Regions from separate parts of the Cellulomonas sp. Y8 genome, predicted to be linked through region 2. Evidence: riboswitches for the same ligand, from Rfam matches in the RefSeq annotation. Region 2 holds a riboswitch; the other holds the start of a gene.
The links. A riboswitch is a leader RNA that binds a small molecule or an ion and turns the genes downstream of it on or off. The one in region 2 is predicted to bind cyclic di-AMP.
Positions count from the first base shown of each region.

Region 1: it holds a riboswitch for cyclic di-AMP, as region 2 does, so the genes downstream of both, FKM96_RS12900 (C40 family peptidase) here and FKM96_RS07880 (C40 family peptidase) in region 2, are expected to answer to the same signal.

Region 1 covers NZ_CP041203.1:2,826,122-2,841,825, reverse strand. The annotation lists gene FKM96_RS12950 (hypothetical protein) at 1-392, shown strand, start outside; gene FKM96_RS12945 (aldo/keto reductase) at 533-1,525, opposite strand; gene FKM96_RS12940 (SRPBCC family protein) at 1,718-2,266, shown strand; gene ddaH (dimethylargininase) at 2,414-3,244, shown strand; gene rocD (ornithine--oxo-acid transaminase) at 3,304-4,551, shown strand; gene FKM96_RS12925 (hypothetical protein) at 4,592-5,881, opposite strand; gene FKM96_RS12915 (Lrp/AsnC family transcriptional regulator) at 6,207-6,683, shown strand; gene FKM96_RS12910 (universal stress protein) at 6,736-7,707, opposite strand; gene FKM96_RS12905 (HNH endonuclease) at 7,835-8,344, opposite strand; gene FKM96_RS12900 (C40 family peptidase) at 8,566-9,348, opposite strand; cyclic di-AMP (ydaO/yuaA leader) riboswitch at 9,351-9,519, opposite strand; gene FKM96_RS12895 (metal-dependent transcriptional regulator) at 9,743-10,441, opposite strand; gene serC (phosphoserine transaminase) at 10,530-11,669, shown strand; gene FKM96_RS12885 (LPXTG cell wall anchor domain-containing protein) at 11,721-12,473, opposite strand; gene FKM96_RS12880 (DUF4012 domain-containing protein) at 12,628-14,646, opposite strand; gene FKM96_RS12875 (MFS transporter) at 14,731-15,704, opposite strand, start outside.
Region 2 covers NZ_CP041203.1:1,728,283-1,743,986, reverse strand. The annotation lists gene arsB (ACR3 family arsenite efflux transporter) at 1-1,090, opposite strand, end outside; gene trxB (thioredoxin-disulfide reductase) at 1,087-2,145, opposite strand; gene FKM96_RS07880 (C40 family peptidase) at 2,347-3,138, opposite strand; cyclic di-AMP (ydaO/yuaA leader) riboswitch at 3,138-3,316, opposite strand; gene FKM96_RS07875 (D-alanyl-D-alanine carboxypeptidase family protein) at 3,441-4,004, opposite strand; gene FKM96_RS07870 (M23 family metallopeptidase) at 4,047-5,381, opposite strand; gene FKM96_RS07865 (hypothetical protein) at 5,465-5,686, opposite strand; gene FKM96_RS07860 (CueP family metal-binding protein) at 5,866-6,441, opposite strand; gene FKM96_RS07855 (hypothetical protein) at 6,571-6,981, opposite strand; gene FKM96_RS07850 (response regulator transcription factor) at 7,105-7,827, shown strand; gene FKM96_RS07845 (cell wall metabolism sensor histidine kinase WalK) at 7,890-8,960, shown strand; gene FKM96_RS07840 (glutaredoxin) at 9,034-9,348, shown strand; gene FKM96_RS07835 (cytochrome c biogenesis CcdA family protein) at 9,350-10,303, shown strand; gene FKM96_RS07830 (peroxiredoxin) at 10,300-10,926, shown strand; gene FKM96_RS07825 (hypothetical protein) at 10,946-11,155, shown strand; gene FKM96_RS07820 (DUF305 domain-containing protein) at 11,196-11,813, shown strand; gene FKM96_RS07815 (DUF2933 domain-containing protein) at 11,987-12,262, shown strand; gene FKM96_RS07810 (heavy metal translocating P-type ATPase) at 12,364-14,547, shown strand; gene FKM96_RS07805 (helix-turn-helix transcriptional regulator) at 14,842-15,225, shown strand; partial or broken gene FKM96_RS07800 (heavy metal translocating P-type ATPase) at 15,222-15,704, shown strand, end outside.

The DNA.
Region 1 (15,704 bases), 1.1 Mb from region 2:
TCGCGACGATCCTCGGCGAGTCCGGGGCCAAGGCGGTCACCGACGTCGGCGAGCTGACCGGCCTGCGGGGGCTCAACGTCGCGCGGGCGCTGCTCACCCGGATGCCGACCGGCACGATCCGGCGGGTCAACGCACGGCTCACCCGGCAGCTGTTCCGCAAGCAGCTCGCGCGGCAGGGCGGCCTGGCGCTGGGCCGCATGGTGCCGTTCGGCGTCGGCGCGGTCATCGGCATCACCGGCGGCCGGGCCCTGGGACGCACGGTCATCCAGGGCGCGCGCAAGGCGTTCGGCCCCGCGCCCGACCGCTGGAGCGACAGCGTCCTCGTGGTCGAGGCCACGGAGGGCACCCCGCGCGTGATCGAGCACCCCCGCAAGCAGCTCCCGCACCGCTGACCCCCCGCGCCGAGGGGCTTCCCCGCCGGGCATCGGACTCGCCGAGATGGCAACTCTCGGCTGCCCGAGCACGTCGCACGACAGCCGAGAGCTGCCATCTCGGCGCACGGGAGGGCGCGGCGCGCGTCAGCGCCTGCGGGTCACCAGCGGTCGTGGACGTGGGGGCGGATGCGCTCGTCGTAGATCTCGCGGAAGCGGTCCAGGGTCCAGTCGTCGAGGGACGGGATCCGGGCCGCGTCCGCGTTGCCCCGGGCCTGCTCGGCGTTGCGGGCGCCCGGGATGACCGTCGAGACGCCCGGCTGGTCCACGATCCACCGCAGCGCGAGCTGGGCCGTCGTCGCACCCGCCGGGGTCAGCGCCGCCACCTCGCGGGCGGCGGCCACGCCGACCTCGAACGGCACGCCGGAGAACGTCTCGCCGACGTCGAACGCCTCGCCGTGCCGGTTGAACGACCGGTGGTCGGTCGCGGCGAACTCGGTGTGCTCGTCGTACTTCCCGGACAGCAGCCCGGACGCGAGCGGGACGCGGGCGATGATGCCGACGCCGGCCTCCGCGGCCGCGGGCAGCACGCGCTCGAGCGGCTTGCGACGGAAGGCGTTGAGGATGATCTGGATCGTCGCGACGTGCGGGCGGGCGATCGCGGCCAGCGCCTCGTCGACGGTCTCGACCGAGACGCCGTAGGCGGCGACCCGACCCTCGTCGACCAGGGTGTCCAGCGCGTCGTACGTCGCGTCGCGGTCCAGCACCTCGCTCGGCGGGCAGTGCAGCTGCACCAGGTCGAGGGTGTCGACCCCGAGGTTCGCCCGGGACCGGTCGGTCCAGGCGCGGAACGCGTCGAGCGTGTAGGCCCCGGCCACGTGCGGGTCCGCGCGGCGGCCCATCTTCGTGGCGACCGTGATCCGGTCGGCGCCGGCGGGGCGCTCGCGCAGGAACCGCCCGATCAGCGTCTCGCTGCGGCCGTCGCCGTAGACGTCGGCGGTGTCGAAGAACGTCACCCCCGCGTCGGCCGCGGCCGCCAGCACGGCCAGCGCGTCGTCCTCGGCCACCTCGCCCCAGTCGGCGCCGAGCTGCCAGCAGCCCAGCCCCACGACCGAGACGTCCCGTCCTGTCCTGCCCAGCGTCCTCGTCTGCACGGCCCCGAGGCTACCCCGGGTCTTTCACCCGGGCGCGCCTGGGTGCCTGCACCCAGCACGGACCCGCGGGACCGCAGTTCACCGCGACGGGTGACGATCCCAGAGGGGACGATGTCGGGACGCGCCCGGGGCCGACGCGGGGCGAGTGGCCCCACCCCGTCCGCGACGCACCGACCGGGGACGAGGGCGACGATGATCACGCGAGACCGGGACCGCACGCCGTGGGCGCGCGCGTCCCGCGTGCTGCCCCTGGACGCCGAGCGCGCCTGGGACCTCGTCGCCGACGCCCGGCACCACACCCGGTGGGTCCCGCTGACCCGGGTCGACCTGACGCGCCCGGGCGACGAGGCCGCGGGTCCCGGCTGGGAGCGCTGGCCCGGCCGCACGGCCCCCGAGGTCGGCGACGAGATCCTCGCGGTGAGCGGCCCGACCGCGCGCCGCGGCGGGCCCGGCCTGGTCGACCGGATGCGGATCGAGCGCTACGAGCGCCCGCTCGGCGCCGTGCCCGGCGTGGCGGTGTTCCAGAAGCTCGGCCCGGTGCTGCTCGGCACCGCGCGGATCGAGGTCGAGGCGGCCGGCTCGTCGGCCCGCGTCACCTGGAGCGAGTCCGTCCACCTGCGCGGTCTGCCGCCGGGGGCGACGCGCTGGCTCGGCGCACTGCTCGTCGACGCGATGCTGCGGCTCGTCCTGGACCGCGCCGTGCGCGAGGCCGAGGGTGGCACGCAACGAACCGCCGCCTGAAGGCTTCATCGCGCAACGAACCGGTGGTGGCTGCGCAACGTCGCGCCATGATGCTCCGCTCGGGCGGCTCGTAGGCTTGCCCGGACGCGCCCCGACGAGGCGGCCCGACGTCCGACCACGCCGTCCCCGGACACCTCGAGGAGCACCATGCCCGCGACCCCGCAGCAGACCCGCCGCCACTACCTGATGTGCGAGCCGACGTTCTACACGGTCTCCTACGAGATCAACCCGTGGATGGACTCGACGCGGTACACGGACGCGGGCCTCGCGGTGCAGCAGTGGACGGTGCTCAAGGACACCTTCGAGTCCCTCGGCCACACGGTCGAGACGATCGACCCGATCCCGGGCCTGCCGGACATGGTCTACGCCGCCAACGGCGCGACGATCGTCGACGGCCTCGTGTACTCCGCGAAGTTCCGGTACCCCGAGCGGCAGCCCGAGGGCCCGGCGTACGAGAAGTGGTTCGCCGACCACGGCTACGTCACGCACACCGCCGAGCAGGTCAACGAGGGCGAGGGCGACATCCTCGGCGTCGGCGACGTGCTGCTGGCCGGCACCGGCTTCCGCACCGACCGCGCCTCGCACGACGAGCTCGCGAAGGTCACCGGCCGCGAGGTCGTGACGCTGGAGCTCGTCGACGCGCACTACTACCACCTGGACACCGCGCTGGCCGTGCTCGACTCGACGGCCGGCCGCGAGCAGGTCGCCTACTACCCGCCGGCCTTCTCGGACGCCTCGCGCGCCGAGCTGGAGCGCCGCTACCCCGACGCCGTCATCGCCTCCGAGGCCGACGCCGCGTGCCTCGGCCTCAACGCGGTGAGCGACGGCCTGAACGTCGTCGTCGCCCCCGGCGCGACCGCCCTGGCCGCCCAGCTGACCGACCGCGGCTTCCGCCCGATCCCCGTCGACACCAGCGAGCTGCTCAAGGGCGGCGGCGGGGCCAAGTGCTGCACGCTGGAGATCCGTCCCGCGCGCTGACCCCCCTCGGCCGGCCGGGGTCCCCCGGCCGGCCCCGCCCCGGCCGGAAGGTGACCGCCATGACCGCCACGATCCCCAGCCGGGACGCCGAGCGCGCCGCCGCCGGCCCGCTCGCGCCGAACTACCACCCGCTGCCCGTCACGCTGACGACCGGCGAGGGGGCGTGGGTCCGCGACACCGAGGGCCGGACGTACCTCGACCTGCTCGCCGGGTACTCGGCGCTGAACTTCGGGCACCGGCACCCCGCGCTGATCGGGGCCGCCCAGGCGCAGCTCGACCGGCTGACGCTGTCGTCCCGGGCGTTCGACCACGACCTGCTGCACCCGTTCGCCGAGGCGCTGTCCGACCTGGCGCGGCCGGTGGTGGCGGGCGTCGCCGGCGCGCCGCACCCGCAGCCGATGGTGCTGCCGATGAACACGGGCGCCGAGGCCGTCGAGACCGCGATCAAGGCCGCCCGGAAGTGGGGCTACGACGTCCGCGGCGTGGCGCCGGAGCGCGCGACGATCGTCGTGGCCGCCGGGAACTTCCACGGCCGCACGACGACGATCGTGTCGTTCTCCACCGACCCCGAGGCGCGCGACGGGTTCGCCCCGCACACCCCCGGCTTCCGGGTCGTGCCGTTCGGAGACGCCGAGGCGCTGCGGGACGCGGTCGACGAGACGACGGTCGCCGTGCTGCTCGAGCCGATCCAGGGCGAGCAGGGCGTCGTCGTGCCGCCCGCGGGCTACTGGCCCGCCGTGCGGGCGATCTGCGACGACGCCGACGTGCTGCTGATCGCCGACGAGATCCAGTCAGGGCTCGGCCGCACCGGCACGACGTTCGCGCTCGAGCTCTGGGGGGTCCGCGCCGACCTGGTGACGCTGGGCAAGGCGCTCGGCGGCGGGGTGCTCCCCGTGTCCGCGGTCGTCGGGCGGCCGGACGTGCTGGGCGTGCTGACGGCCGGCACCCACGGGTCGACCTTCGGCGGGAACCCGCTCGCGTGCGCGGTCGGGATCGCGGTCGTCGACCTGCTGCGGCCCGGCACGTTCCAGGAACGGGCCCGCACGCTCGGCGCCCACCTGCACGAGCGGCTGGCGACGCTGGTCGACACGGGCCTGCTCGTCGGCAGCCGGGGCGTCGGCCTGTGGGCCGGCCTCGACGTCGACCCGGCCCGGATGACCGGACGGGAGCTCTGCGAGCGGCTGCTCGGCCTGGGCGTGCTCGCCAAGGACACCCACGGGTCGACGATCCGGCTGGCCCCACCGCTCGTGGTGGAGGCCGACGACCTGGACCTGGCGCTCGACCGCCTGACGCAGGCGCTGCGCTGACCCGGGCGGCGCGCCCCGATGCCGGGGCGCGCGCCCGCGGTCAGGAGAACCGCATCGCGGTGTAGAGCCGGCCGTCGATCGTCACGGCGCCGATCGACACCGACGACCTGCCCTCCTTGAGGATCCACGCGCGGTGGCTCGGCGAGTTCATGTACGCCGCGATCATCTGGCTGTCGCTCGCGGGCTGCACCCACCCCACGATGTGGTCGCTGCCGGAGTGCCAGATGCTGCCGGCCGCGGCCATCGCGGCCGCGTGGTTCGCCAGCGACGACGAGCCCGACACCGAGAGCGCCGGCAGCCCGTTCGCGGCACGGGCGGCGTTGAGCGCCGCGCCGAGCCCGCCGACCCCGTAGGAGGAGACGCCCGGCGCCCAGGCGGACGCGGCGGGGGCGGCCGCGGCGGGTGCGGACGCCCCGCCTCCGGAGGACGCCGGGGCGGCGGCCCGGTTCGACCGGGCGGTGGTGGAGCGCGGCGACGCGGACCGCTGGGCGGCGGCACGCTGGGCGGCCTCCGCGGCGGCCCGCTCGGCCGCGGCGCGCTCGGCCGCGATCCGGGCGGCCTCCGCGGCCTGCCAGGCGGCCTCGGCGTCGACCGCGGCCTGCTGCGGCGCGGCGACCGAGGCGGTGGCCGCGGCGAGGGCGGCCGGGCTCACGCCGGTGCCGGTGCCGTCGGCGGCACGCTGCGCGACGTCGGCCGCGGTGCGCAGGGCGGCGAGGGCGGCGTCGCCGGCGTGCGGGGACGCGTCCGCCGCGGTGCGCGCGGCGGTCACGACGGCGCCCGCGTCCCGCACCGCGTCCGCCACGAGCGCGTCGTACCGGGCCGTCGCCTGCGCGGCGCGGGCATCGGCGAAGAACGCCTCGTCCGCGAGCTGCGCCGCGTACTCGACCGCCACGCGCTCCCGGGCATGTGCCCACGCGGTGGCGCGTGCGTCGGCGCGCAGCTGCAGGACCACGCCGGCGGCGACCCCGCCGACCAGGGCGAGGGAGAGCGCGGTGACGGCGACCGCGCGGCCGCGGGCGGTGCCGGGGCGGGCACCGCGGGCCGTCCGGGCCGCGGGGCGACCGGGCGCGCCGAGCGCGAACGGCGCACGGGCGGCAGGGACCTCGGCGGGAGGGGCGTCGAGCACGGGGACCGCCGGAGCGGGCGGCGCGTCGAGCACCGCGGTCGCCGCGCGCGCGGTCGCCGCCGCGCGCGTGCGCTGCGTCGGGATCGTGCCGGGCGCGGCCTCACGACGCAGGTCCTCGTCGCGCGGGCGCGGCTCCGCGGCGGAGCGGGCGGGCGGCGGCGTCGTGGGGTCCGGCGTCGTGGGGTCCGGGCGTCTGCCGGTCACCGGCATGACTGGTCCTTCCTCGGTGCGGTCGCTGGGCCCCCCTGTCCCCGCTCCCATCGACTCCCCGCGGGGGGCGCTGAACGCCCGGCCTCGGCGTTCACCCCCGCCTCGTCGTGAACCCGCAGGTCAGGCGCTCCAGGTCCCCCGCACGGGTGAACCGGCCACCCGGGTGGCCGTCACCCGCCCGCCCCCGGGCTCATCCGCGCCGGGACCCGTCCGCGGCGGTCGCGGCTCCGGTCCCGCGCCCCCGCCGGCCCCGCGACGCGGCCGCGCCCCGGGCCGGCACGTGCCCACCGCGGCGCGCGCCGTGCGCGAGGATGGGCCCGTGCCCCCCACCCGTCCCGGCGACCTCGACCCCATCGACGAGGCGATCCTCCGCGAGCTCGCCGTCGACGCCCGGGCGTCGTACGCCGACATCGGGCACGTGGTCGCCCTGTCCGCGCCCGCGGTGAAGCGCCGGGTCGACCGGTTGCGGGAGCGCGGCGTCGTGCGGGGGTTCACGGTGCTGCTCGACCCGGCCGCGCTCGGCTGGGAGACGGAGGCGTTCATCGAGCTGTTCTGCCACGGCTCGACCAGCCCCGCGACGATGCGGGCGGGCGTCGAGCGCTACCCCGAGGTCGTCGCGGCGAGCACCGTCACCGGCGACGTCGACCTCGTGGTCCAGGTGCGCGCGCGGGACATGCGGCACCTCGAGCAGGTGGTCGAGCGCCTCGCGGCCGAGCCGTTCGTCGCGCGGACGCGGTCGACCATCGTCCTGTCGGCGCTCGTCCGCCGCCCGGACGTCCCCCCGCCCCCGGCCTGACCCGGCCCGGGTGCCCGCCCGGACCGGCCCCGCGCCCGGCCGGCCCCGCACCTCAGCCCGCGGCCTGCTCCGCCGACCCGCCGCCCGCCGCGGCCATCCGCTCCTGGCACCGGTTCGTCACGACCATCACCGGGCACGCGGCGTGGTGCAGCACCGCCTGGCTGGTGGACCCGAGCAGCAGCCCGGCGAACCCGCCGCGGCCGCGCGACCCGACGACGATGAGGTCGGTGGCCGTGGAGAACTCGGTCAGCAGCTCGGCGCCGGTGCCGTCGAGGACGACCCGCTTGACGGTCGTCCCGGGCCGGTCGGCCAGCGCGCGGTCCACGACCACGTTCAGCCCCTCGGTGACGTCCGCCAGCACCTGGGTCTGGTCGATCGTCGCCGGCAGCCACGCCATGACCCCGGAGCCGCTGCCGACGGGCACGCCGGCGACCGCGGTGAGCTCGGCGCCCCACGCCTCCGCCTCGTCGATCGCGTGCCGCAGGGCGAGGTCGGCCTGCGGGCTGCCGTCGACGCCCACGATCATCCGTCGCACCGGCCGCACGACCGGGGTCGACTCGTCGGCCGGGACGACCCCGCCGCGGCGCTGGTCGCGCAGCGGGACCACCACGGTCGGGCAGTAGGCGTGCGCGGGCAGCGTGGAGGACACGGTGCCGAGCAGCCGGTCGGCGAACCCGCCCTTGCCCCGGGTGCCGACGACGGCGAGCGACGCGTCCCGGGACATCTCGACGAGCACGGCCGCGGCGTCGCCGGTCGCGACGGTCGTGACCACCTCGAGGCCCGGCGCCTCCGCGCGCTGCCGCGCCTCGGACAGCACGGCGCGCGCGCCCTGCTGGATGGCGGTGTCGTCCAGGGCGGCGTACCCGCCGTCCAGCGACGCCGCCGTGAACGACGGCAGCGTGTACGAGCACACGACGTGCAGCGTCCGGCCCCGCGTCCGGGCCTCCGCCGCGGCCCAGTCGAGGGCGTGCATGCTCGCCGCCGACCCGTCCACGCCGACCAGGATCTCCGCGTCCCGCTTCATCGCCACGACCTCCTTCGGTGCACGTCCCAGTGTGCCCCCGATCATGCCCGTTCCGCACTCGCCGTGGGGTCCGGCGTGGCGTGGGCTTGACGGAGGCTTGGGGCGACGGGGCGAGCGGCGCGGCGCGTCAGGCGGCCAGGTAGGGCGACCAGGCCGGCTCGTCGACCGCCGCCCCGTGCAGGAACGCCGTCGCGCCCCGGGGGGCGGACGGCGTCCAGGCGAGCTCCCAGCCGATCTCATGCAGGAGGTGGTCGGCCTTGCGGTGGTTGCACCGGCGGCAGGCCGCGACGACGTTGCCCCACTCGTGCCGCCCGCCGCGCGAGCGCGGGTGCACGTGGTCGACCGTGTCGGCGTGCGCGCCGCAGTACGCGCACCGGTGGTCGTCGCGCTGCAGCACCGTCCGGCGGGTGGGCGGCAGCGGTCGGCGCATCGGCACGTGCACGTAGCGGGTCAGCGACAGCACGACCGGCAGGGGCACCGCGACGTGCTCGGAGTGCAGCACGCGGCCGTCGGACTCGAGCACGGTGGCCTTGCCGGACATCACGAGCGTCACGGCGCGGGGCAGGCCGACGACGCAGAGGGGCTCGAGGCTGGCGTTCAGGAGCAGCGTCCTGGGTGGGGCGGGCAGCAGCAGCACGGCGTCACTCCTGGGTCCTCGGGGACCCGCCTGGCTGGCGGGCCCGCTGGGGGAGGCAAGCAAGAGCAGGGTACGCGCACCTGGCCGGAGTGACCCCATCGTTTGTGCCGCACGTCACGTCGCCGGCCCGGCGCCCGGCGCGGCCGCGCGGCCCGGGGACGACGCGACCCCCACGGCCGCGCGGGCCGTGGGGGTCGGGTCGGGAGAGGCTGCGGAGCGTGTCAGCCGATGCGGATGAACGTCGGGTTGCTCTGCCAGATGCTGCGGAACTGGATCGTCTTGCCCGGGCGGGGCGAGTCGATCTGCTGGTCGCCGCCGGCGTAGATCGAGATGTGGCCGGGGCTCCAGATCAGGTCGCCGGGCTGGGCCTCGGACGCGGAGATCACGGTGCCGGCCGCCTTGATCGCGGACGACGTGCGCGGCAGGGAGATGCCGAGCTGCGCGTAGACGTAGGACACGAAGCCGGAGCAGTCGAAGCCGGCCGGGGTGGTGCCGCCGGAGACGTACGGGACGCCCACGTAGCGGGCGGCGACCTCGAGCACGGCGTTGCCGGCGACCGACTGCGGGACCGCGGCGGCGGCGACCTCGGTCGCGGCGGCGGTCTCGACCGTGGCGCGCTGCGCCGAGCGGGAGGTGGTGGTGCGCACCGGCTCCGGCTCGGGCTCGGGCTCCGGGACGACGGCCGTGACGGCCGGGGTCTCGAACGACCACGCGGCGTCCGCGGGGGCCGTGACGACCGGCGCGGTCTCGAGGACCGTCTTCGCCGAGGCCGTCAGGGCGGCGGTGTCGACCGACGGCAGCGCGGCCTGGTCGCCGGAGGCGGTCGCGGCGCTGGCGGCCGGGACGGCGACCGCGGAGACCATGAGCCCCGTGGTGGCCGCGACGACGGCGGTGCGGCGACCGGCCAGGGCGAGCGTGCCCGTGGCGGCGGTGGCGAGATCGGTCAGGGGGGTGACGGGGCGACGCGCGGAACGGTGTCGAGCGCGCACAGCACTAGCGGTCACGTACAGCCTCTCCTGGCGCCTACGAGGTGAGCTGTCGGGTTCGGGTCGGAGATACCCGGCCGCGATCCGCTCCCGGTCACCCGGTCGCGTCACGCGGCTTCACCCCAAGGACACCGTCTCCGGTGCCCGCATGTGGTTCCCCCGCCCCTGCCGGCGAAGTGTGTACGGAACCTCGGGCGGCGGCAGGGCTCGGCGTACCGTCCAAGGGCTCGCACGGAGGAGGGTTCCGACGAGCAGGACCGAAGGTACCCGACCCCCGAGCCGATTGTCACGTTCCGGTCACGGGCTGTTTCCCGGCTCCGGGAGAACGCTCACATCGCCCAGCAGGTCACCGACGCACGAGGGCCCCGCGGGTGGCGTGCGCCACAACCCACGGGGCCCTCGGGGACGTCGGTCAGGAGGTGCGGAGGGACACGTGCCGCGCGACCTCCTGCGGCAGGTCCAGGACGGTCTCCGCGCCCGGGGCGCCGACCGTCACGGTGTTGCCGGTCTTCTCCACCGCGATCTCGTTCCCGGGCCGGACGCCGGCCTGGGACAGCCGCGCGAGCAGCTCGACGTCGGTCTGGATCGGCTCGCCGATCCGGGCCACGACGCCCTTCGTCGCGCCGCCGGCCTCGACCGCCACCGCGACCACCGGGGCGACGCCGTCGAGGAACCCGACGGGGGTGCGCTCCTCGCCGATCTCGTCGAGGCCCGGGATCGGGTTGCCGTACGGGTCGAAGTGCGGGTGGTCGAGCAGCCCGGCCAGGCGCCGCTCCACGCGCTCGCTCATGACGTGCTCCCAGCGGCACGCCTCCTCGTGCACGTACTCCCAGTCGAGCCCGATGACGTCGGTCAGCAGGCGCTCGGCCAGGCGGTGCTTGCGCATCACCCGCATGGCCTTGCTCTGGCCGGTCTCGGTCAGCTCGAGGTGCCGGTCGCCGGACACGACCAGGAGCCCGTCGCGCTCCATCCGGGCGACGGTCTGCGACACCGTGGGGCCGCTGTGCCCGAGGCGCTCGGCGATGCGGGCGCGCAGCGGGGTGATGCCCTCCTCGGTGAGCTCGTAGATCGTCTTCAGATACATCTCGGTCGTGTCGATCAGGTCACTCACGCCGGTGCCCTCCTGTCGTGCGCGGACGTCCGTCCACAGGCTAGTCGGCTCCGGCCCCGCGCGGACGCGCCTGGGTATCGTGCGGCTCGTGACCGCGACCACGCCGCCCGCCGTGACCATCCCGGACCACCTGCTGCCCGCCGACGGACGGTTCGGCTCCGGCCCCGCCAAGGTGCGCGACGCGCAGGTGCGCGCGCTGGCCGCCGCCGGGCGCACCCTGCTCGGCACGTCGCACCGCCAGCCGCCGGTGAAGCACCTCGTCGGCCGGGTGCGCGCCGGGCTCGGCGAGCTGTTCTCGCTGCCCGACGGCTACGAGGTCGCGCTCGGCAACGGCGGGTCGACGGCCTTCTGGGACCTCGCGACGCTCTGCCTGGTCGAGCGCCGGTCCGCGCACGCGGTGTTCGGGGAGTTCGGCTCGAAGTTCGCCGCCGCCGCGGCGCGCGCGCCGTTCCTCGACGAGCCGGTGCTGACGTCGGTCGCCCCGGGGACGTCGGCGGTCCCGGCCCTCGCCGAGGGCGTGGACGCGTACGCCTGGCCGCACAACGAGACGTCGACCGGCGCCGTGGCCCCGGTCCGCCGGGTGCCGGGCTCGGCCGACCAGGGCGCCCTGGTGCTCGTCGACGCGACCTCGGGCGCCGGCGGGCTCGCCGTGGACGTGTCGCAGACGGACGCGTACTACTTCGCGCCGCAGAAGTCGTTCGCCTCCGACGGCGGCCTGTGGCTCGCGGTGCTGTCCCCCGCCGCCGTGGACCGCGCCGCCCGGGTCGAGTCGTCGGGCCGCTGGGTGCCGGAGTTCCTGTCGCTCACGACCGCCGTGCAGAACTCGCGCGCGGACCAGACGCTCAACACCCCGGCGCTCGCGACGCTCGTGCTGCTGGCCGAGCAGGTCGACTGGATGCTCGCGAACGGCGGCCTGGCGTGGTGCGCCGAGCGGACCGCGACCTCCGCCGGCCACCTCTACGGCTGGGCCGAGGCCCGCGACTGGGCGTCGCCGTTCGTCGCCGACCCGGAGCAGCGCTCGCCCGTCGTCGGCACGATCGACCTGGCCCCCGAGATCGAGGCACCGACCGTCGCGAAGATCCTCCGTGCGCACGGCATCGTCGACGTCGAGCCGTACCGGAAGCTCGGGCGGAACCAGCTCCGGGTCGCGATGTTCCCCGCGGTGGAGCCGGACGACGTGCTCGCGCTCACGGCCTGCCTCGACCACGTGGTCGACCGCCTGGTCTGACCCGGCCGCGGCGGAGGGCGCCGGGCCGGCCCCGGCGCCCTCCCGCCCGCGTCAGCCCTCGTGGTGCCGGCGGCGCACCGGGATCGCGACCAGCACCCCGCCGACCAGCAGGAGCAGGCCCGCCGCGAGCAGCAGCGGCGTCGCGTCCGCGCCGGTGACCGCGAGCACCGCCGAGGCCGCCTGCACGTCCTCGGGTGCGGCGAGCACGTCCGACGTGACGACCACGCCCGCGACCTGCTGCTGCGGCGGGTTCGCGCACACCGCGGAGGCCGGCGGGTACGAGACCACCGTCGAGGCGCTCGGGTTGACCTCGAAGGTCACCTCGATCTGCGGCCGGCTGTAGTCGTACGCGTCGTGCTCGGTCCACGACCCGTCCGGCAGCTGCGTCCAGCCCGGCCAGTCGACGACCACGCCGTCCACGACGACGGTCCCCGGCCAGTACACCTGCCCGCTCAGCGGCAGCCCGGACTGCACCAGGTCCTCGCCGCCGGGGTTGTGCCAGGTGATCGTCACGGTCGAGCTGGACGTGCCGACGGGCTCGACCGCGTAGGACAGCGCGGGCGCCGACGCGAGGCACACCGCCTCCGCGCGGGCGATGCCGAGCTCGCACCGGGTGGGCGGGGCGTAGCCGTCGGCGGGGACGTCGGTCGGGGTCTCGCAGTCGCCGATCGGCACCGCGGGGACCGGGGCGGCCGGGGCCGCGACGGCGGGGGCCGTGGGCGCCGCGAGCGCCGGGGCGACCGGGCCCAGGACGGCGGCGGCCGCCGCGACCAGGCCGATCAGGATGCGTCGCCGGTGTGCCATGTGCTCCCCCAAGGACCGGGCGCCCGGCGTCGTTGCCGGACTCGGGCCCGATTCGTACAAATCGGACATTTCGGTCATGGTAGGCACGCGTCGGGCGGGGCCGCGCGGCCGCCAGGGGGTGGAAGTTCCGCGTCATCACGCGGATGTCGCGGGGTCAGGGGCGGCTCGACGCGTCGACGGGCGGCCTGACCTGCGCGGAGGCCCGGACGGCGGGGCCGCGGGGTGCCGCCGGGGCGGCGAAAGGGCGGCGGGTGAAATCACGCCGACGGGCGACGGCGCGGGGCGGGCGCGGGCGGGCGCGGGGCGGTGCCGAGCGCAGCACCGAGCGCACCGCGGACCGATGGCGGGGGCCGACCGCGGCACGACGCGCGCCCCTCGGCCCCGGGCGCGTCAGCCGGCCGGGCACTCCCCCGTCACCACGCCCGGCCCTGTGAGCGTCGGCGTCGTCCACACCGTCAGCGCCCCGCCGGGCGCGGGGGACGCGCACGCTGTGCGTCTCCGCGGACCCGGGCGCGAGCCGGGACGTCAGCACCGCCACGTCCCGCCGCGCGGCGGACGCCTGCTGCCCGCCGACCACGACCCCGTCGCGGGACACGGGACCCACCCGGCCGTCGCGCGGCGACCAGAACGACACGTTGGTCGCCAGCCAGCCCGCGGGCACCCCCGACCGGCCGTCGCCCAGCACCTGCGCCGGGTAGCCCGCCACGTCGGCCGGCGGCCGGTAGTCGAGCGCGAGGTCCACCCGGGCCGTCGGCTCGGCGGTGCCGCAGCCCTCCATCGTCACGGTGACCGTCGTGGTGAGGTCGTAGTCGAGCTTGCCGGCGGTGGCGTCGTCGAGGAACACCCCGAGCGCGCCGCCGACCCGCCCCGTGGGCGTCGCGGCGTCGCCGGTGAGGAACGCGCCGCCGAGCGGGGTGCGCGCGAGGACGGTCTGGTCCGCGGGATCGGCGGTCCACAGCGCCACCCGGCGCTCGTCCACCGCGTCGAGCAGGGTCTGACCCGCCACCCGCGCGGTCGCCGGGTCGGCGGCCGCGTCGCGCAGCACCGCGAACGCCGCCGTCGCCACCTGCGCGTAGAACGCGTCGCCCCACCGCGGGTCGCCGTACGCCAGGTACGCGTCGCGCAGCAGCGCCTGCAGCAGGGTGTCCCCACCCAGCTCCTCGCCGTCGGCCTGCACCGTGCGCCCGGTCGCGGACAGCAGGTCGGCCACCACGACCGGGTCGGTCGCGATGACGCCGTCGACCACCTGGCCCGTCGACCGCTGCCAGAAGGCGGCCGCGAGCGCCGCGGCCCGCGGGAAGTCGGGGACGAGCACGGAGTCCTGCACCCAGCGCCCCGGCCGGTCGCCGTACAGCGCGGCCTCGGCGTCGGACAGCGGCAGCGCGGGCGCGGCGAGCTCCGGCAGGTCGACGGTGCTGCGCTGGCCGACCAGCCCGACCGCGCCGTCCGCGACCTGGAGCACGGCGACCGCGCCGACGATGCCGCCCTGCGCCCGCAGCTCCGCCGGGTTGAGCGACAGCAGCAGGTAGGTGCGCGGGCCGTCCGCGCCGAGCAGGTCGGGCAGCACGGCGGCGACCTCGCCGACCGCCTGCAACGACCCGGACGCCCCGTCGAGCGCGGCCTGCAGCTGCGCGACCGGGCCCGCGACCGGGCCGACGAGCCGGTCGGGGTCGATCGTCGCGAGCTCCGCGCGCAGCGTGTCGACCACCGTCGCGGCCCGCGCGGCGGCCGGGGCGGCGGTGGCGACCGGGGCCAGGTCGACCCAGCCGGCGGGCACGGCCTTCGCGGGCTGCGCGCCCGTGTCGACCACCGCGCCGAGGGCGGTCAGCAGGTCGGGCGCGGCGTCGTGGGCGAGCCGGTCGGCGGCGGTCGCCACGACGGCCACGGCCCGGAGGTCGTCGCCGAGGAGCGGGAGGTGCTCGGCGAGCCGCCACACCGGGTCGTCCACCGCGTCGGCGGCGCGGGCGGCGGCGTCCTGCGCCCCGGGCAGCCGGGCCTCGAGCGCCGGCACGTCGAGCGCGTCGGCCTCCCCGCGGGCGCCGTCCGCCGCGGCCTGCAGGTCCCGCAGGGCCGTGCCCGCCTGGTAGACCCGGAACGCCAGCCAGCCGCCGAGCAGGAGCGCGCCCGCGAGCAGCGTCGCCACCGCGAGGAGCACCCGTCGTCGGACTGCCATCCGTCGATCGTCACATATCGGACAAATCGGGCAAGGGGTCGGGCGCGGGTTCACCCGCTCGGGACGGCGCGGAGCCGCGGGCGGCTACAGCGCCGCGTCCGCCGCCTCGCGCGCCGCCACCTGGTCGACCCCGCGCCGCGGTGCCGGGACCTCCGGGTGCAGCACCTCGAGGTGCGGGCGGCTGAGGAGCCGGTACCGCACCTGCACCTGCCAGCGCTTCCGCGCCCACAGCGCCGCCGCGACCGACACCAGCAGCGCCGTGATGGAGCCGATGCCGATCGACCAGCGCGGGCCGAAGTGCTCCCCGATCCAGCCGACGATCGGCGACCCGATGGGCGTCGCCCCGAGCATGACGATCATGTAGAGCGACATCACCCGGCCGCGCACCACCGGGTCGGTCGACATCTGGATGGTCGTGTTCGCGGCCGTCATCATCGTCAGCGAGGCCAGGCCGACCGGGATGCACGCCACCGCGCAGGACACGTAGGTCGGCATGAGCGCCTGGACGCCCGTCGCGACCCCGAACGCGAACGCCGCGCCGATCACCAGCCGCACCCGGGGCCGCTCGCGCCGGGCCGCCAGCAGCGCGCCGGCCAGCGAGCCGATCGCCAGCACCGAGCCGAGGATCCCGTACTCCCCCGCGCCCTTGCCGAACTCCGCCCGGGCCATGAGCGCGCTGGTCATCTGGAAGTTCAGGCCGAACGTCGAGACGACGCCGATGACCGCCATGATCACGAGGATGTCGCTGCGCCCCCGGACGTACCGGATGCCCTCCCGGATCTGGCCCTTCGCGCGCGGGGCGACCGGCATGGTGTGCAGCTCACCGGTCCGCATCAGCATCAGCGCCAGGATCGTCGCCGCGAACGACACCCCGTTGATGACGAACACCCAGCCGGTGCCGACCGCCGCGATCGCGAGACCCGCGACGCCCGGGCCGATCAGGCGGGCGGCGTTGAAGGACGTGCTGTTGAGGCCGACCGCGTTCGACAGCCGGTTCGCGGGCACCAGCTCCGCCACGAACGTCTGCCGCACGGGCTGGTCGAGCGCCGCGACCGCCC
Region 2 (15,704 bases):
GCGGTTCGGCGGAGACGGGACGAGCGGTGTCGGTGAACCAGCGTCGGCCGGCCCGCAGGCTGACGTAGACCAGCCCGACCAGGACCGGGACCTCGATCAGCGGGCCGACGACGCCAGCCAGTGCCTGCCCGGAGGTCGCGCCGAACGTGCCGATCGCGACGGCGATGGCGAGTTCGAAGTTGTTGCCCGCCGCGGTGAACGCGAGCGTGGTCGAGCGGGAGTACCCCAGACCCAGGCCCCGGCCGGTGAGCATCCCGACGCCCCACATCACCGCGAAGTACACGAGCAGCGGCAGCGCGATCCGCGCCACGTCGAGCGGCCGGGACATCACGGCGTCACCCTGCAGAGCGAACAGGAGCACGATCGTGAACAGCAGCCCGTATAGCGCCCACGGCCCGATGCGCGGGATGAACCGCTCCTCGTACCAGTTGCGTCCGCGGGTGCGCTCGCCGACCCAGCGGGATGCGAACCCGGCGGCCAGCGGGATGCCGAGGAAGACCAGGACGTTGACCGCGATCTGCCCGATCGAGACGTCCAGCCCGGCGGAGTCCAGCCCGAGCCAGCCGGGCAGCACGCTGAGGTAGAACCAGCCGAGCAGGGAGAACGCTACGACCTGGAACACCGAGTTGATCGCGACCAGCACCGCCGCGGCCTCGCGGTCGCCGCAGGCCAGGTCGTTCCAGATCACGACCATCGCGATGCACCGTGCCAGGCCGACGATGATCAGGCCGGTGCGGTACTCGGGAAGGTCGGGCAGGAACACCCAGGCGAGCGCGAACATCAGCGCAGGCCCGACAACCCAGTTGAGCGCGAGCGAGCTCGCGAGCAGCCGCTTGTCGCCGGTCACCGCCGCGACCCGGTCGTAGCGGACCTTGGCCAGCACCGGGTACATCATCACCAGCAGGCCGAGGGCGATCGGCAGTGAGATCCCGCCGACCTCGAGCTCGGCCAGCGCATCACCGAGCGCCGGGACGAATCGACCCAGCGCAAGACCGGCGACCATCGCCAGGCCGATCCAGACCGGCAGCCACCGATCGAGCGTCGACAGCCGCCCGCGCGTCGCGGTCAGGTCGGGCACCTGCGCGCTCATCGAGCGACCGCCGCAGCGGCCGTGTCCGCGACCCGGGCGTCAAGGGCGGCGACGGCGTCGACGTCGGCGTGCTCGACGGCGGCGGGGATCTCGGCCGGGGAGGCCGGGTCCACGTCGCCGAGCGCGGCCAGGTAGTGCTGCGCGTCGAGCGCGGCCGAGCAGCCCGAGCCGGCGGCGGTGATCGCCTGGCGGTAGGTGTGGTCCACCGCGTCACCGGCGGCGAACACGCCCGGCAGGTTGGTCCGGGTGGACCGGCCCTCGACGACGATGTAGCCGTTCTCGTCGAGGTCGACCTGGCCCGCGAGGAGCTCGGTGCGCGGCACGTGGCCGATCGCGACGAACACGCCGGTGGCGCCGTGCTCGCGGGTCTCGCCGGTCACGGTGTCGCGCAGGGTGACGCCGGTGACCTTCTCGTCGCCGTGGATGCCGACGACCTCGGAGTTCCACGCGAACTGGATCTTCGGGTCGTTCTTGGCGCGGTCGGCCATGATCTTCGACGCCCGGAGCTCGTCGCGACGGTGCACGATCGTCACCGACTTGCCGAACCGGGTGAGGAAGGTGGCCTCCTCGACGGCCGAGTCGCCGCCGCCGACCACGATGATGTCCTGGTCGCGGAAGAAGAACCCGTCGCAGGTCGCGCACCACGAGACGCCGCGGCCGGAGAGCCGCTTCTCGTCGTCCAGGCCGAGCTCGCGGTACGCGGAGCCGGTCGACAGGATGACGGCGCGGGCGCGGATGGTCTCGCCGCCGCCGGTGACGATGGTCTTGACCGGGCCGGCCAGGTCGAGCTCGACGGCGTCGTCCCAGAGCACCTCGGCGCCGAACCGCTCGGCCTGCTTCTGCAGGTTGTCCATGAGGTCGGGGCCCAGGATGCCGTCGGGGAACCCGGGGAAGTTCTCGACGTCCGTGGTGTTCATGAGCGCGCCGCCGGCGGTCACCGACCCGGCCACCACGTAGGGGGCCAGGCCCGCGCGCGCCGCGTAGATCGCGGCGGAGTACCCGGCGGGGCCGGAGCCGACGATGACGATGTCGCGGACGGGGGGTTGGTTCGACATGTCTCTATGTTGACACACATCAAAACAGTACGAAAGCCGCCGTCGACCTCGGTTTCCCCAAGCGCTCCGGCGACGGCATCCGAGTTTCAGCCAGCGACGTTCGCCCCAGGGGCATCCACTGCTATTCGAAGTCAGGGGCCGAGTAAGTCAGATGGCGGCGGCGCGGGCCGCACCCCGCAGGCGGGGTGCGGCCCCAGCGCGCTACCCGACGCGGATGAACTTCGGGTTGGACTGCCAGATCTCGCGGATCTGAATGCTCTTGCCGGGGGTGGGCGCGTCGACCTGAAGGTTCCCGCCGGCGTAGATGGAGATGTGCCCCGGCGACCAGATCAGGTCACCGGGCTGGGCCTGGTCGCGCGGGACCTCGACGCCGGCGTACCGCTGGTCGCCGGACGTGCGGGGCAGCGCGATCCCCACCTGCGCGTAGACGTAGGAAGTGAACCCGGAGCAGTCGAACCCGGACGGGGTCGTGCCGCCCCAGACGTACGGGATCCCGACCAGGCTCGAGGCGATCTCGACGATGGCGCTGCCGTTCGCGCTCGCCGGCGCGGGCGCGCCGACGGCCGCGGGAGCGGGCTCGGCGGCCGGCGCCTCGGGCTCTGCCGATCGCGACCGGCTCGCCGCCGCATCGGGCTCGGGCTCCTCCTCAACGACGGGCGGCGGGGGCGGCGGCGGGGTGACCGCGGTCGCGGCCGGGTTCTCAAAAGTCCAGGACGCCTCCGCGGGCGAGGCGACGACCGGGGCGGCCTCGACGATGGCACGGGCGGAGGCGGTCAGGGCCGAGACGTCCACGGCGGTGGTCCGGACCTCGTCGTCGGCGAGGGCGGGTGCCGCGAGGAGCGACACCGCCAGGCCGGACGAGGCGACGGCGGCGCCGGTGCGCCGGGTGGTGCTGGACAGGTGGTGCGCCGCGGTGAGGCGGGCGTCCGTGAGCAAGGTGTGTGCTCGGCCGTCCGCGCGGTGCCGCGCGGAGGTCGTGTGGCGTGAAGGCATGGATGTCTCCTGCCGCCTGCGGGGTGAGCTGTCGGGTTCGGGCGGGAGACGCCCGGCCGGTCCGTGGACCGGCTTCACCCCGAGGGCACCTGCGTGCCCGGCGATCGGTGGTTCCCCCGTTCCTGCCATGCGTGGTCGAGATGATCCGGGTGGTGGCAGGACTCGGCGTCCACCCGGTCGCTCAGATCTGCCCCTGAGCGCGTTGATGACGGTGCTGCTCCGGGCGTGGCCCGGAGGTCGTGCGGTGGTGTGGTCTCAGTCCTCCCTGGTCCGTCCTGGCGACTGCAGCAGGTGCTGCGGTCTCACGTCTTGTAGACCCAGTGCCACGGTTCGCGTGGGGTGTCCTCGACGAACCCGAACCGCCCCGCGTTCGCGCGCATCCACCTCTGAGCGGCGTCGTCCAGATCGAGGTCGACGGCCACGCCCCAGCCGTGCGGGCTGGTGCCGGGCTGGGCCGCCAGGCCGCCCTGGGAGTACAGGCCCTTGCGGCGGGCGACATCGACCTGGGCGTCGTACGACCGGTAGGAGTCGGTGATGCCGACGTCGATCCCGTCGCGCTCGGCGGCGGTCATCAGCTGGTCGAGGGCCTGGCTTGCGGGCGCCCACAGCCGGTGTCCGGTGCTCCCGACCTCGGAAAGTGCGTCGCTCGGGATCTTCCCGTTGCCGTGGGCCGCGAGGTCGGCGGGCACGCCCTGGGCGTTGCGGGCCGTGGAAGGGCTGGGGGTCGTGTCGTCGACGGCCGCCGAGAGCGCCGCCGCGAACGCGTCGCCCGAGCCCCCCGCCGGCTTCACGAGGCGGGGTGTGGTGGCGCCGATGAGCTGGCGGATCTCAAGGATGCGGGCGCTGGTCGCGGTGATGCCGTCCACGCGGTCCTCCTTCCGGTGTCGCGCAGGGGGTGCTGGTGGTGGTCATCGCAGCCCGAGCAGGGGTGCGGGGTCGACGGTCTTGCCGCCGACGTAGACCTCGAAGTGCAGGTGGCACGCTCCGGACAGGCCGGTGTTGCCGGAATACCCGATGAGCTGGCCGCGCGTCACGGATTGCCCGGCGCGGACCACCGAGCGGGTCAAGTGGTTCGAGGAGCTCATCAGCGACTGCCCGCTGATGGTGCCGTAGTTGAGCATCACCTGGTTGCCGAACCCGTTGCGCCACTCGGCCCACTGCACGGTGCCGTCGCGCGGGGCATACAGCGGTGTGTTGCAGTACGTGCGCAGGTCGATCCCTGCGTGCAGGCGCGTGTAGCCCAGGATCGGGTGCAGCCGCATGCCGTAGTTCGACGTGACGTACATCGGCTGGATCGACGTCGGGTTCGAGAACAGCGCGCCGGACTCGACCGCCGGCGGTGCTGGAGGGGCAGCGGGCGGAGCGGCCGGGCCCGGCTTCCCCGGAGCGGCCGGCTGCGGTGGCGCAGGGTTCGCGGGTGCCGGCCGAGCCGCGGCCGCGGCTGCCGCTTCGGCCTCCTGCTGCGCCGCGATCCGCGCGATCTCGGCGTCCGCGTCGGCCCGGGCGGCGTCGGCTGCGGCCTGCTCCGCCTCAGCCTGGCCCTTCATGCCCTCGATGCGTTGGGCGGCCGCCGTCTGGTCGGCCACGGCCCGGTCGAGGGCCGCGTTCTGCTCGCGCTGGGCTGCCAGGGCGTCGTCGGCCGCGCGGGCATCGCGCTCGGCTTCCTGCTCGAGCTCGTCGAGGGTCTCGACCACGGACTGCAGCCGGGACTCGTTGCTGCGGCCGGCTGCCTCGAGCTTGGTCAGTTCCTCGAGCGTGCGTGCCTGCATCCGCTGGGCCGTGGACGCGGTGAACGACCGCGCCTGGAAGTCCTCAACCGAGCTGGCGCCCACCGTGATCTCCAGACCGGAGGAACGCGACCGCCCCTGGTAGGCGGCGCGGGCGAGCTCGGCGACGGTGGCGCGCACCTCGGCGGTCCGGGTGGAGTCCTGCTCGATCTGGGCGACCAGCGAGGCGTGCACGTCGCTGGTGTCCTCCAGGCGGGCGCGCGCGAGCGTGGCCTGGCGCCGGGCGGCGTCTGCAGTCCGAGTCGCCTCCTCGAGCGCCGCCTGGGCTGCGGGCAGGCGGGCCTTCGTCTCCTCCAGGGTCAGTACGGCCTGCGCGAGTTCCGCAGACAGGTCCTCGACCGACTCCTGCGCGTCCTCGTACTGACGCTGAGCGGCCTCGGCCCGCTGCTGTGCCGCGCGCGCCTGGTCGTCGGTGGTGTCACCGGCGGCCGGCCCAGCGGGCAGCAGCACCGCCACGACCATGACCGCGGCCAGGGCTGCCGTCGCGAACGCGCGAGGACGGCCCGTGGCCGCGGCTCGCGACCGACGGGTGGGGGCGCTCACCACGGGCGGCTCGAGCGGCTGGGTCCGGCGGTGTCCAGGTCCGCGCGCAGGCGGCCGTACATCTCGGCATCGATCGTCCCCGACGCGAGCCACTCATCGAGCGCCGCACGCGGACTGCTGGCGGCACGCGTGGGGAACAGCCGGGACACGCCCCACACGGCCAGCGTGATCAGGGTGAACCAGGCGGCGGCCATGACCGCCCAGCCGGCGGGGCTCATCTGGCACCACATGCTGGGCCGCCGCCAGACCGGTGACCGTCGTGGGGTACGTGCATGCCCTCAACTGTCGGCAGCGCGCGTCAAGTCTCCTCTGGCGGACGATGAAGATTCGATCAAGATCGCCGAGCCGGACCGCGACTCATACCCTCAGGCAGGCGCGCTGCGCACCGCGGTGGCGGTCAGGTGAGCTGCAGGCTGGTCAGGCACGTCAGGTCCTCGTCGCCGGTCGCGACACTGGCCTGTGCGCTGCGGCCGGCGGCGGTGACCGTGACCGTGGCGCCGATGTCGCGCGGGAGCCAGAACCCGACGAACCCGTTGTCGTGGGCGCGGGTCGTCTCGTCCACGTACACCTCACCGGTGCGGTCGTCGACGATCTGCACCGTGATCTCCTCGCCGCCCATCTCGCCGGTGCAGGTGGTCAGCGAGTGGAAGTAGCAGTCGTGCGTCCGGTCCACGTACGGCGCGATCGACAGGTAGTGCCCTTCCTCGATCGGGACCGAGACCTCTTGCGACCCGTTCGGCGAGGACACCAGGACCTCGTCCTGGCGGATGGATGCCAGCACGTCCTGGGGTCGCTCGCCCAGGGGCATCGCCTCGAGCTGATCGATCAGCTCCGTGGCGTCCAGCTCGGCCCACGTCTCGACGGCGGTCGCAGGCGCGTCATCGGCAGCTTCCGGCTGGGCCGCGCAACCGGCGAGAACCAGGGCGGTGAGCGCCACGGAGGCGAGCAGGCGGGGTCGGTGGGTGAGCCTCATGTTCTCCAGAGTAGAAAGCCGTCGGTTCGACCGAGGTGGGCACGAAGTCCCGGCGCGCCGCCCCGGGTGCCGAGGCAGCGAACCTCTCGGTGAGTCGGCGAGGTGGGCCAGTGTGCGACGGCGTCGATGTCAGTGAGTTGTCGATCCCACGACATCGGGGGCCTCGGACCCGCGGTGGATCACGTGCTCCGAGAGCTCGGGCGGGACGGCTCTGGCACCCGGACCACCGGCACGCAGCCAGTCTTCGAGCGCCCGGGTCTGGTGGTCGCCCGCCAGGCGCTCGAACCACACGGGCGCTGCTCCAGCGCGTCGGCATGAGCCCGAGGGGCGGGCCACGACGACGTCGCCGCGTTCGCACTCGTCGAGGCACTCCACGAACGTCAGGCGAGCAGCGACGCGCTCGGCCACCGCCCGCAGCCGTGCCATCTGACCGCCCGGCATCGGGTCGCGGTGCCCCAGTGTCTCACCCGCGCACAGCGAGCAGGCGGTCAGCCCGGGAAGGGTGGCCTCCCGGGCGGGCTCGGTGGGGGTATCAGGCACCGGACGACGATACGGGGCGCGGGCGCGCGAGGACGTCCCCGGTCGATGAAGTTTCGATCAGGAAGTTCCCACACGATCCGCGCAGTGCTCGTCGAGGTGCAGGCTCCTGGCCACAATGGCCGCATGACACCGCCCGAGGCCACGATGCGCGCCGTCGTGATCGACGACGAGCAGGCGCTCGCCTCGGTCGTCGGCGGTTACCTTGAGCGGGAGGGCTTCGAGGTGTCCTTGTGCCACGACGGCAGCGCCGCGGTCGCCCTGCTGCGTGAGGTCGACCCGGACGTGGTGGTCCTCGACCTCGGGCTGCCGGGGGTCGACGGCGTGGAGATCTGCCGGCAGCTGCGCACGTTCTCCGATTGCTACGTCGTCATGCTCACCGCGCGCAGCGACGAGGTCGACACCTTGATCGGGCTGTCCGTGGGGGCGGACGACTACATGACCAAGCCGTTCAGCCCGCGGGAGCTGATGGCCCGGATCCGCGTCATGCTGCGTCGCCCGCGCCGAGCCGCTCCTGCAGACCAGGGCTCCGCGCCGGTCGAGACCCGCAGGGTCACCGTCGGTGGCCTCGTCCTGGATCTGGACGCGCGCGAGGTCGAGGTCGACGGCGAGCCGGTCGTCCTGACCCGCTTGGAGTTCGACGTGCTGGCCGCGCTGGCCTCGCGACCCGGCGTCGTGTTCTCCCGGCCCGCGCTGATCCGCGCCGTCTGGGGCGAGGGCTGGGTGGGCGACGAGCACCTGGTCGACGTCCACGTGCTGCACGTGCGCCGCAAGCTCAAGGACACCGCTCAGCAGCAACGGTTCGTGCGCACCGTCCGCGGGGTGGGGTACCGGATGGGACCCGGATGAGGACGCGCGAGGCGATCGGCCCCGGCAGCATCGGGCGGCGGCTGCTGGTCTCGATCGTCCTGGTGCTCGTGGCCGCCGCGGCCACGGCCTGGCTGGTGGCGACGCTCGTGGGGCCGGCCTTGTTCCACGAGCACCTGGTGCAGGCCAACATCGCCGACCACGAGCTCGCCGACCTGCACATCGAAGAGGCGTTCCAGTCGGCGAGCACCATCGCCCTCGGCCTGGCGATGGTCGTCGCGGGCGTCACCGCCCTGACGGTCAGCGTGGTCCTGACGCGCCGTGTGGGGCGCTCAGTCTCCCAGATGGCCCGCGCCGCCGCGCAGGTCGGCTCCGGCCGGTTCGACGCCCGGGTCCCGCTGCCGGGCATCGGTGTCGAGTTCGACCAGCTTGCTGGGTCGTTCAACACCATGGCCGCCCACCTCGAAGCCGACGAACGACTGCGTGAGCGGCTGCTGACCGACGTCGCCCACGAGCTGCGAACCCCGGCGGCGACCCTCACCGCCTACGTCGAAGCGCTTGAGGACGGCGTGCGCGTCCTGGACACCGAGACGATCACCGTTCTGAACGACCAGGCCCAGCGCCTGACCCGACTCGCCAGCGACCTCGCCGCGGTCACCCGCGCCGAGAGCGGAGAGCTCGACCTTCACCTCGCCGACGTCCCCGCCGGCGAGCTCGTCGAGGCCACCGCGCTCGTCGCACGCGAGCGAGCCGAGACCGCCGGCGTCACCCTCACCACCCAGAACGGCGCCGACGCCGGGGTCGTGCGGGTCGACCGCGTCCGCATGGCGCAGGTGCTGGACAACCTCGCGGTGAACGCGATCCGCCACACGCCCGCCGGCGGACGCATCATCCTCTCTGCCGGTCGCCGCGACGCCACCACGATCGAACTGACCGTCACCGACACCGGCGAGGGCATCGCCGCCGAGCACCTGCCGCACCTGTTCGAGCGGTTCTACCGCGTCGACAGCGCCCGCGACCGCCGCCACGGTGGATCGGGCGTCGGCCTGGCGATCTGCCGGGCGCTCGTCCAGGCCCATGGCGGAACGATCGACGCAGCCAGCGAAGGCCTCGGTCGCGGCTCGCGGTTCTCCGTCCGACTGCCGGACGCGACCACCACCGCTACTCGCGCCTGACCGACGGCAGGCTTCATCGAAACTTGATGCACGCGTGATCGTCGGCGCAGGTGGTGCGCGGGACCGTGGTGGCATGCCCAGCACGCCCGGCCAGTTGAAGAGCCTGACCGACCCGGTCGTCACGGTGGTGCGCTCACCCGCATGCCACCTCTGCGACGCCGCACTCGACACCCTCGACCGGCTGCGCGAGCGCACACCGCTGCGCTTGCGGGTTCTCGAGGCACGGTCCGACGAGGGGCAGCAGCTGGTCGCCGAGCACCGTGCGGCGATGAGCCCACTGGTCCTGCTCGACGGGGAGTTCGTCAGCTCCGGGCGACTGCGCACCGGGCGCCTTCTCGACCTGCTTCGCCAGCGCGGCGCCGACGTCCCGCTGACCGCGGTGCGCTGAGATGGGTTCGGAGCTGCTGACGACCGGCAGCGTCCTGGCGGCGTTCTTCGCCGGCGGCGTCGCGCTGTTCGCGCCGTGCTGCATCGTATTCCTCGCGCCGAGCTACCTCGCCGGCGCCGTCAAGAACCGGCGGTGGCGGCTGCTGCCCCTGACGTTCGTGTTCGCCGCCGGCCTGGCGACCGTCCTGCTGCCCATCACCCTCGGGGTCAGCATGGTCGCCGGCGCGATCGCCCGGTACCACGCGCCGCTGTACTACGCCGGCGGCGCCCTGATGCTCGCGCTCGCCGCGCTCGCGCTGTCAGGGCGCATGTGGTCGCTGCCGAGCGCGCTGCGCGCCCCCGACACCCACGGCGGGGACACCGCGAGCTTCTTCGCCCTGGGCGTCTTCTCCGGGATCGCCTCCAGCTGCTGCGCACCCGTGCTCGCCGGCGTGATGACGCTGTCCGCACTGTCGGGGTCGCCAGCCGGTGGGCTGCTGCTGGGCCTGGCGTACGTCTTCGGGATGGTCTTCCCGCTGTTCGTGATGGCACTGATCTGGGACAAGGCCCGGCTACGGGACCGGACCTGGCTGAGCCCCAGGACCGTCCGGCTGCGCCTGGCCGGCCGCACGCTCACCACGAGCACCTTGAACATCGCCGTCGCAGCCGGGTTCACGGTCATGGGTGTCGCCGTGATCCTGCTCGCCGGCAGCCCGGACATGACCCGAGGAACCCAGGCGCAGGCCGCGATCGGCCGCACCCTGACCTCCGTGTTCTCCCGGTTCGAGGACTGGACCTCCCCGGTCCCCGAGCCCGTGCTCGGACTGGCGCTGGTCGCCCTGGCCGCACTGTTCGTGTGGGGCACCTTGTCCGAGCGCCGGCGCGCACGCACCACCCGGCCCGAGACCACTCCCGAGCAGCGACCCACGGGCGAGGCGAGCTGCCACGAGCACGACACCGAAGGAGCACACCGATGACCTCCGCCACGGCCGCCCGCAAGCAGCGCGCCGCCGCCCTCGCCCAGGTCCGGCACGACCAGCAGCGGCACGACCGGCGACGCAGGATCGTCATCACCACCGCCTCTGCCGCACTGGTCGTCCTCGTGATCGCCGTGGTCACCGCCGCGTTGCTGTCCTCGCGCGAGGTCACCTCCACCGAGGCCGGACCCGCTCCCGACTTCACGCTCAAGAGCACCGACGGCTCCACCGTGAGCCTGTCGGACTTCCGCGGCACCCCGGTCGTCCTGTACTTCAACGAGGGCGCCGGCTGCGGATCCTGCCTGCAGCAGATGGGTGAGATCGAGAAGGACCCCGCCTTCGTCGACGCCGGCATCACCGTCCTGCCGATCGTCATGAACACCGCCGAGCAGATCAGCGCCGACATGGCCACCTACGGCGTCACGACCCCCTTCCTGCTCGACGACGGCACCGTCTCCGAGCAGTACGGGACGCTCGGCACCGGCATGCACGCAGGACTCCCCGGCCACAGCTTCGTCCTCGTCGACGCCGACGGCACCCGCCGCTGGTCCGGCAACTACCCCTCCATGTGGCTGGCCCCCGGCGACCTGCTCAAGCAGGTCCAGGCCAACCTGCCCGCCTGACCCACCCAAGGAGACGCCCATGAGCGACCAGTGCTGCCAGTTCACGATGACCGACGAGGACGAGCTCGACCGTCCGGACGACACCTCCGCGGAGCAGACCGCGAGCCCCCAGGCGGGGTGCTGCGGCGCCGACACCCAGGTCGGCACCACCACGGCACCGGCCGGGAGCAGCTGCTGCGGCGGCCCCACCGCCACCGGCGCCCCGAGCATGACCGCGCCCGTCGCCTGACCTGCAGCGCGACGAGCCAGCCCTACCCGAAGGAGTCCCCATGTCCCCGAAGAAGCGCCACACGCTCGCAGTCGCTGCGGCGTCGCTGGCCCTCGGAGTCGTCCTCAGCGCCTGCTCCAACGGTGCCGAGACCACCAGCGGCGAGCAGCCCAGCACCAGCACATCCGACGCGGCGGCCACGTCCCAGGAGCACAACGACGCGGACACCGAGTTCGCGCAGATGATGATCCTGCACCACCAGGGCGCCATCGAGATGGCCGCCATGGCTGAGGGGCGCGCTCAGAGCGAAGAGGTCCAGCAGCTGTCCAGCGACATCCAGTTCGCCCAGCAGCCCGAGATCGACCTCATGACCTCCTGGCTGGAGACCTGGGGCGAGGAGCCGTCCAGCAGTGATGACGACATGGGTGGCATGGACCACTCCAGCGGCCACACCGGCATGGCCGACGACGCCCAGATGCAGCAGCTCCAGGACGCCGGCGCGGACTTCGACCGGATGTTCCTGGAGATGATGATCGAGCACCACCAGGGCGCGATCACCATGTCCGAGCAGGAGCAGGCCAACGGCCTGAACAAGGACGCACTCGCCCTGGCCGGGACGATCATCGGCGACCAGACCGAGGAGATCGCGAAGATGAAGCAGATGCTCGCCGACATGTGAGCACCCACGACGCAGCGCCACCGGGACACCCCCTTGCCCCGGTGGCGCTGCTTTGTGCGTGCCAAGCTCGTCGGTTTCATCGACGCTTCACCAGCAATGAAGGGCTGCCGCCACCCGGCACGTCGAGGATCGAGATCGGGCGACAACCTGACATCGAGTAGACGGAGCAACACGTGATCAAGCACCACCTCAAGCACATGGCCATCGCCGCAGCCGTTGTCCTCGCGCTGCTGCTCGCACTTGGCGTCGACCTGTCCGGCGCCCTGCGATACGCCTTGCTCCTGGCGTGCCCACTCGGGATGGTCGCGATGATGCTGCTCATGGGGCGCGGGCGCAGCGGGCACGGCACTCCGCCCCACCCGCACGCCGGAACACGCCCGGCGGTCACCGACGAGGTGCCGCTCGACGGCACCAGCCGGCCACAAGGCGACCACGAACGCATCTCCTGACGTCCCGGCATACCCCTCGGTGGAATACCCCCGGGGGGTATGCGGTTGCAGGGGTCGAGCGCCATCACCACGTGGACCAGTCGACGAGAGAGGCCACCGACATGAGCCGCGACGACCACACCCAGCACCACCCCGGCGAGCCGGACCACATCCGCCACGACAACCAAGCCACGCACCCGCAAGCGGCACAGCCGATGCGCGAGGACGCAGCCGACCTGCCGCACGAGGGGCACCACGGGCACGCGATGACCGTGACCCGCGTCCACCAGGACGACCACGGTCACGACCCGCACTCCGCTCACGAAGGCCACGGCGGACATGGCGGTCACGGCGGTCACGCGGGTCACGTGGAGAAGTTCCGGCGGCTGTTCTGGGTGATGCTCGTGCTCGCGGTCCCGGTAGTGGCGACCAGCGGCATGTTCGCGATGGTGCTGGGCTACGAGCTGCCCGACCTCGCGTGGCTGTCGTGGATCTCGCCGGTGCTCGGCACCGTGATGTTCGCCTGGGGAGGCGCGCCCTTCCTGACCGGAGCGGCCGAAGAGCTGAGGTCCCGGCGTCCCGGGATGATGCTGCTCATCGCCCTGGCGATCACCGTCGCCTTCGTCGCGTCCTGGCTCTCGACCCTCGGGGTCGTCGCGCACGAGCTCGACTTCTGGTGGGAGCTCGCGCTGCTCATCGTGATCATGCTGCTCGGCCACTGGATCGAGATGCGTTCCCTCGCGCAGACCACGTCCGCCCTGGACTCCCTGGCCGCACTCCTGCCCGACGAAGCCGAGCGGGTCGAGGGAGACGACGTCGTGCGGGTCGCCCCGTCGGAGCTCACCGTGGACGACGTCGTGCTCGTGCGTCCCGGTGCTCGCGTCCCCGCCGACGGCGCGGTCATCGACGGCGCCGCCGAGATGGACGAGTCCATGGTCACCGGCGAGTCACGCACCGTGCGTCGCACCACCGGGGACCACGTCGTGGCCGGCACCGTCGCGACGGACTCCGCGCTGCGGCTGCGCGTGACCGCCGTCGGGGAGGACACCGCCCTCGCTGGCATCCAGCGCCTCGTGCTCGAGGCGCAGAACTCCTCCTCGCGCGCCCAGCGCCTGGCTGACAGCGCGGCAGCCCTGCTGTTCTGGTTCGCGCTCGGCGCCGCCGCGATCACCGCGTTCGTCTGGTCGCTCCTCGGGATGCCCGACGCAGCCGTGATCCGCACCATCACCGTCCTGGTGATCGCCTGCCCCCACGCCCTCGGCCTGGCCATCCCGCTGGTGGTGTCGATCGCCACCGAGCGCGCCGCCCGCGGCGGCGTCCTGGTCAAGGACCGCCTGGCCCTGGAGAGCATGCGCACGGTCTCCACCGTCGTGTTCGACAAGACCGGCACCCTGACCAAGGGCCAGCCCACCGTCACCGAGGTCCTCCCCGCGAACGGCTTCGCGCGCGACGACGTCCTGGCGATGGCCGCCGCGGCCGAGGCCGACAGCGAGCACCCGCTCGCCCGCGCGATCGTCACCGCCGCAGCGCAGCTGCTTGTGCCCGCGGCGAGCGACTTCACGTCCTCGCCAGCTGTCGGCGTCCGGGCGTCGGTCGCAGGCCGCACCGTCGAGGTCGGCGGACCGAACCTGCTGCACGAGCGTGACGTCACCGAGCTCGACGGCGTCGAGCAGTGGCGCGCTCAGGGAGCGATCATCCTGCACGTCCTGGTCGACGGGCAGGTCGCCGGCGCCCTGAAGCTCGCCGACGAGATCCGCGAGGAGTCCCGCGCAGCGATCCGTCAGCTCCACGACCGCGGCGCCGACGTCGTCATGATCACCGGCGACGCCGAAGCCGTCGCACGCACCGTGGCGACCGAGATCGGCATCGACCGGGTCTTCGCCGGCGTGCGACCCGAGGACAAGTCCGCCAAGGTCTCCGAGCTGCAGCGCGAGGGCCGCACGGTCGCGATGGTCGGCGACGGCGTCAACGACGCACCCGCGCTCGCGCAGGCTGACGTCGGCATCGCGATCGGCGCAGGCACCGACGTCGCGATCGCCTCGGCCGGGGTGATCCTCGCCAGCGACGACCCGCGATCCGTGGTGTCAGTCATCGACCTATCTTCCGCGAGCTACCGCAAGATGAAGCAGAACCTGTGGTGGGCCGCCGGCTACAACCTCATCGCCGTCCCGCTCGCAGCAGGTGTCCTCGCGCCCGTCGGGTTCGTGATGCCGATGTCCGTCGGCGCGATCCTCATGTCGGTCTCCACGATCGTCGTCGCGCTCAACGCGCAGCTGTTACGCCGACTTGACCTTCGGCAGCGCTGACAGGTCTCCGGCAACAGACGGTGGGTGCCGCCAGGTGCACCTGCTTCGATTGCTACTCACACCCGTCACCACCGCTTGACGGTGGGTCCGTGCGCGCCACTTCCGGGCTCGTCTCGAGGGCGAGTGAACCGACCGTCGTGGTGCTCAGAGACCTGCTCGGGACTGGACGCCGTCGCCTCGGCAGGCTCGGCATCTCATGCTGGGTACGAGTGGCGGCCGCGGGGGCGCCCGACCCTCTTCCAACCGATTTCGACCCCGACCCTATGATCGACGCACATCGTTTATTATCGACACATGCAGATCACCAAGGTGTCCGAGTGCTCCGCTTCAGTCGAGGGTGTGGAGCCAGGGGTTGCCCTGTTCCGGTCGTTGGCCGACCCAGCGCGGCTGGCGATCGTCCGACGCCTGGCGACCGGTGAGGCGCGGGTAGCCGAGCTGACCCGGGATCTGGGGCTGGCTCAGTCGACGGTCTCCTCGCACGTGGGCTGTCTGCGCGACTGCGGCCTGGTCGAGGGCCGGATGGAGGGTCGGCGGGTGTACTACTCGTTGGCGCGCCCGGAGCTTCTGGACATGCTGGCTGCCGCGGAGGTCCTTCTGGCGGCGACCGGCAACCTGGTCGCGCTCTGCCCGCGGTACGGCACTGAGGCTTCGCTCGAGGGTGTGGAGGTCGTCCGATGAGCGACGCGTGCGGCTGCTCCGATGACGCCGACGGGACCGAGGTCGAGGAGGCTGAGGAGTCCACGAGCCTGTGGCAGGTGAGCGAGATCCGCGCGGCCGCGCTCGCCGCGGTGGTGCTCGGTGCCACCTGGCTGGTCTCCCGTGCCGACGTGCCGCACTGGATCGTGCTCGCCGGTGAGGCCGCGGCGCTGATCATCGCCGCGTCCACGTTCGTCCCCGGGACCCTGCGCAGGCTGCGCAAGGGCCGGATCGGCGTCGGCACCTTGATGACGATCGCGGCAGTGGGCGCGGTGATCCTGGGCCAGGTGGAGGAAGCCGCGATGCTGGCGATCCTCTACTCCATCTCCGAGGGCCTGGAGGAGTACTCCCTGGCCCGCACCCGGCGCGGGCTGCGAGCGTTGCTCGACCTGGTGCCGACCGAGGCCACAGTCCTGCGAGAGGGGCGACCCGTCACGGTCGAGCCGGCGACCCTGGCCATC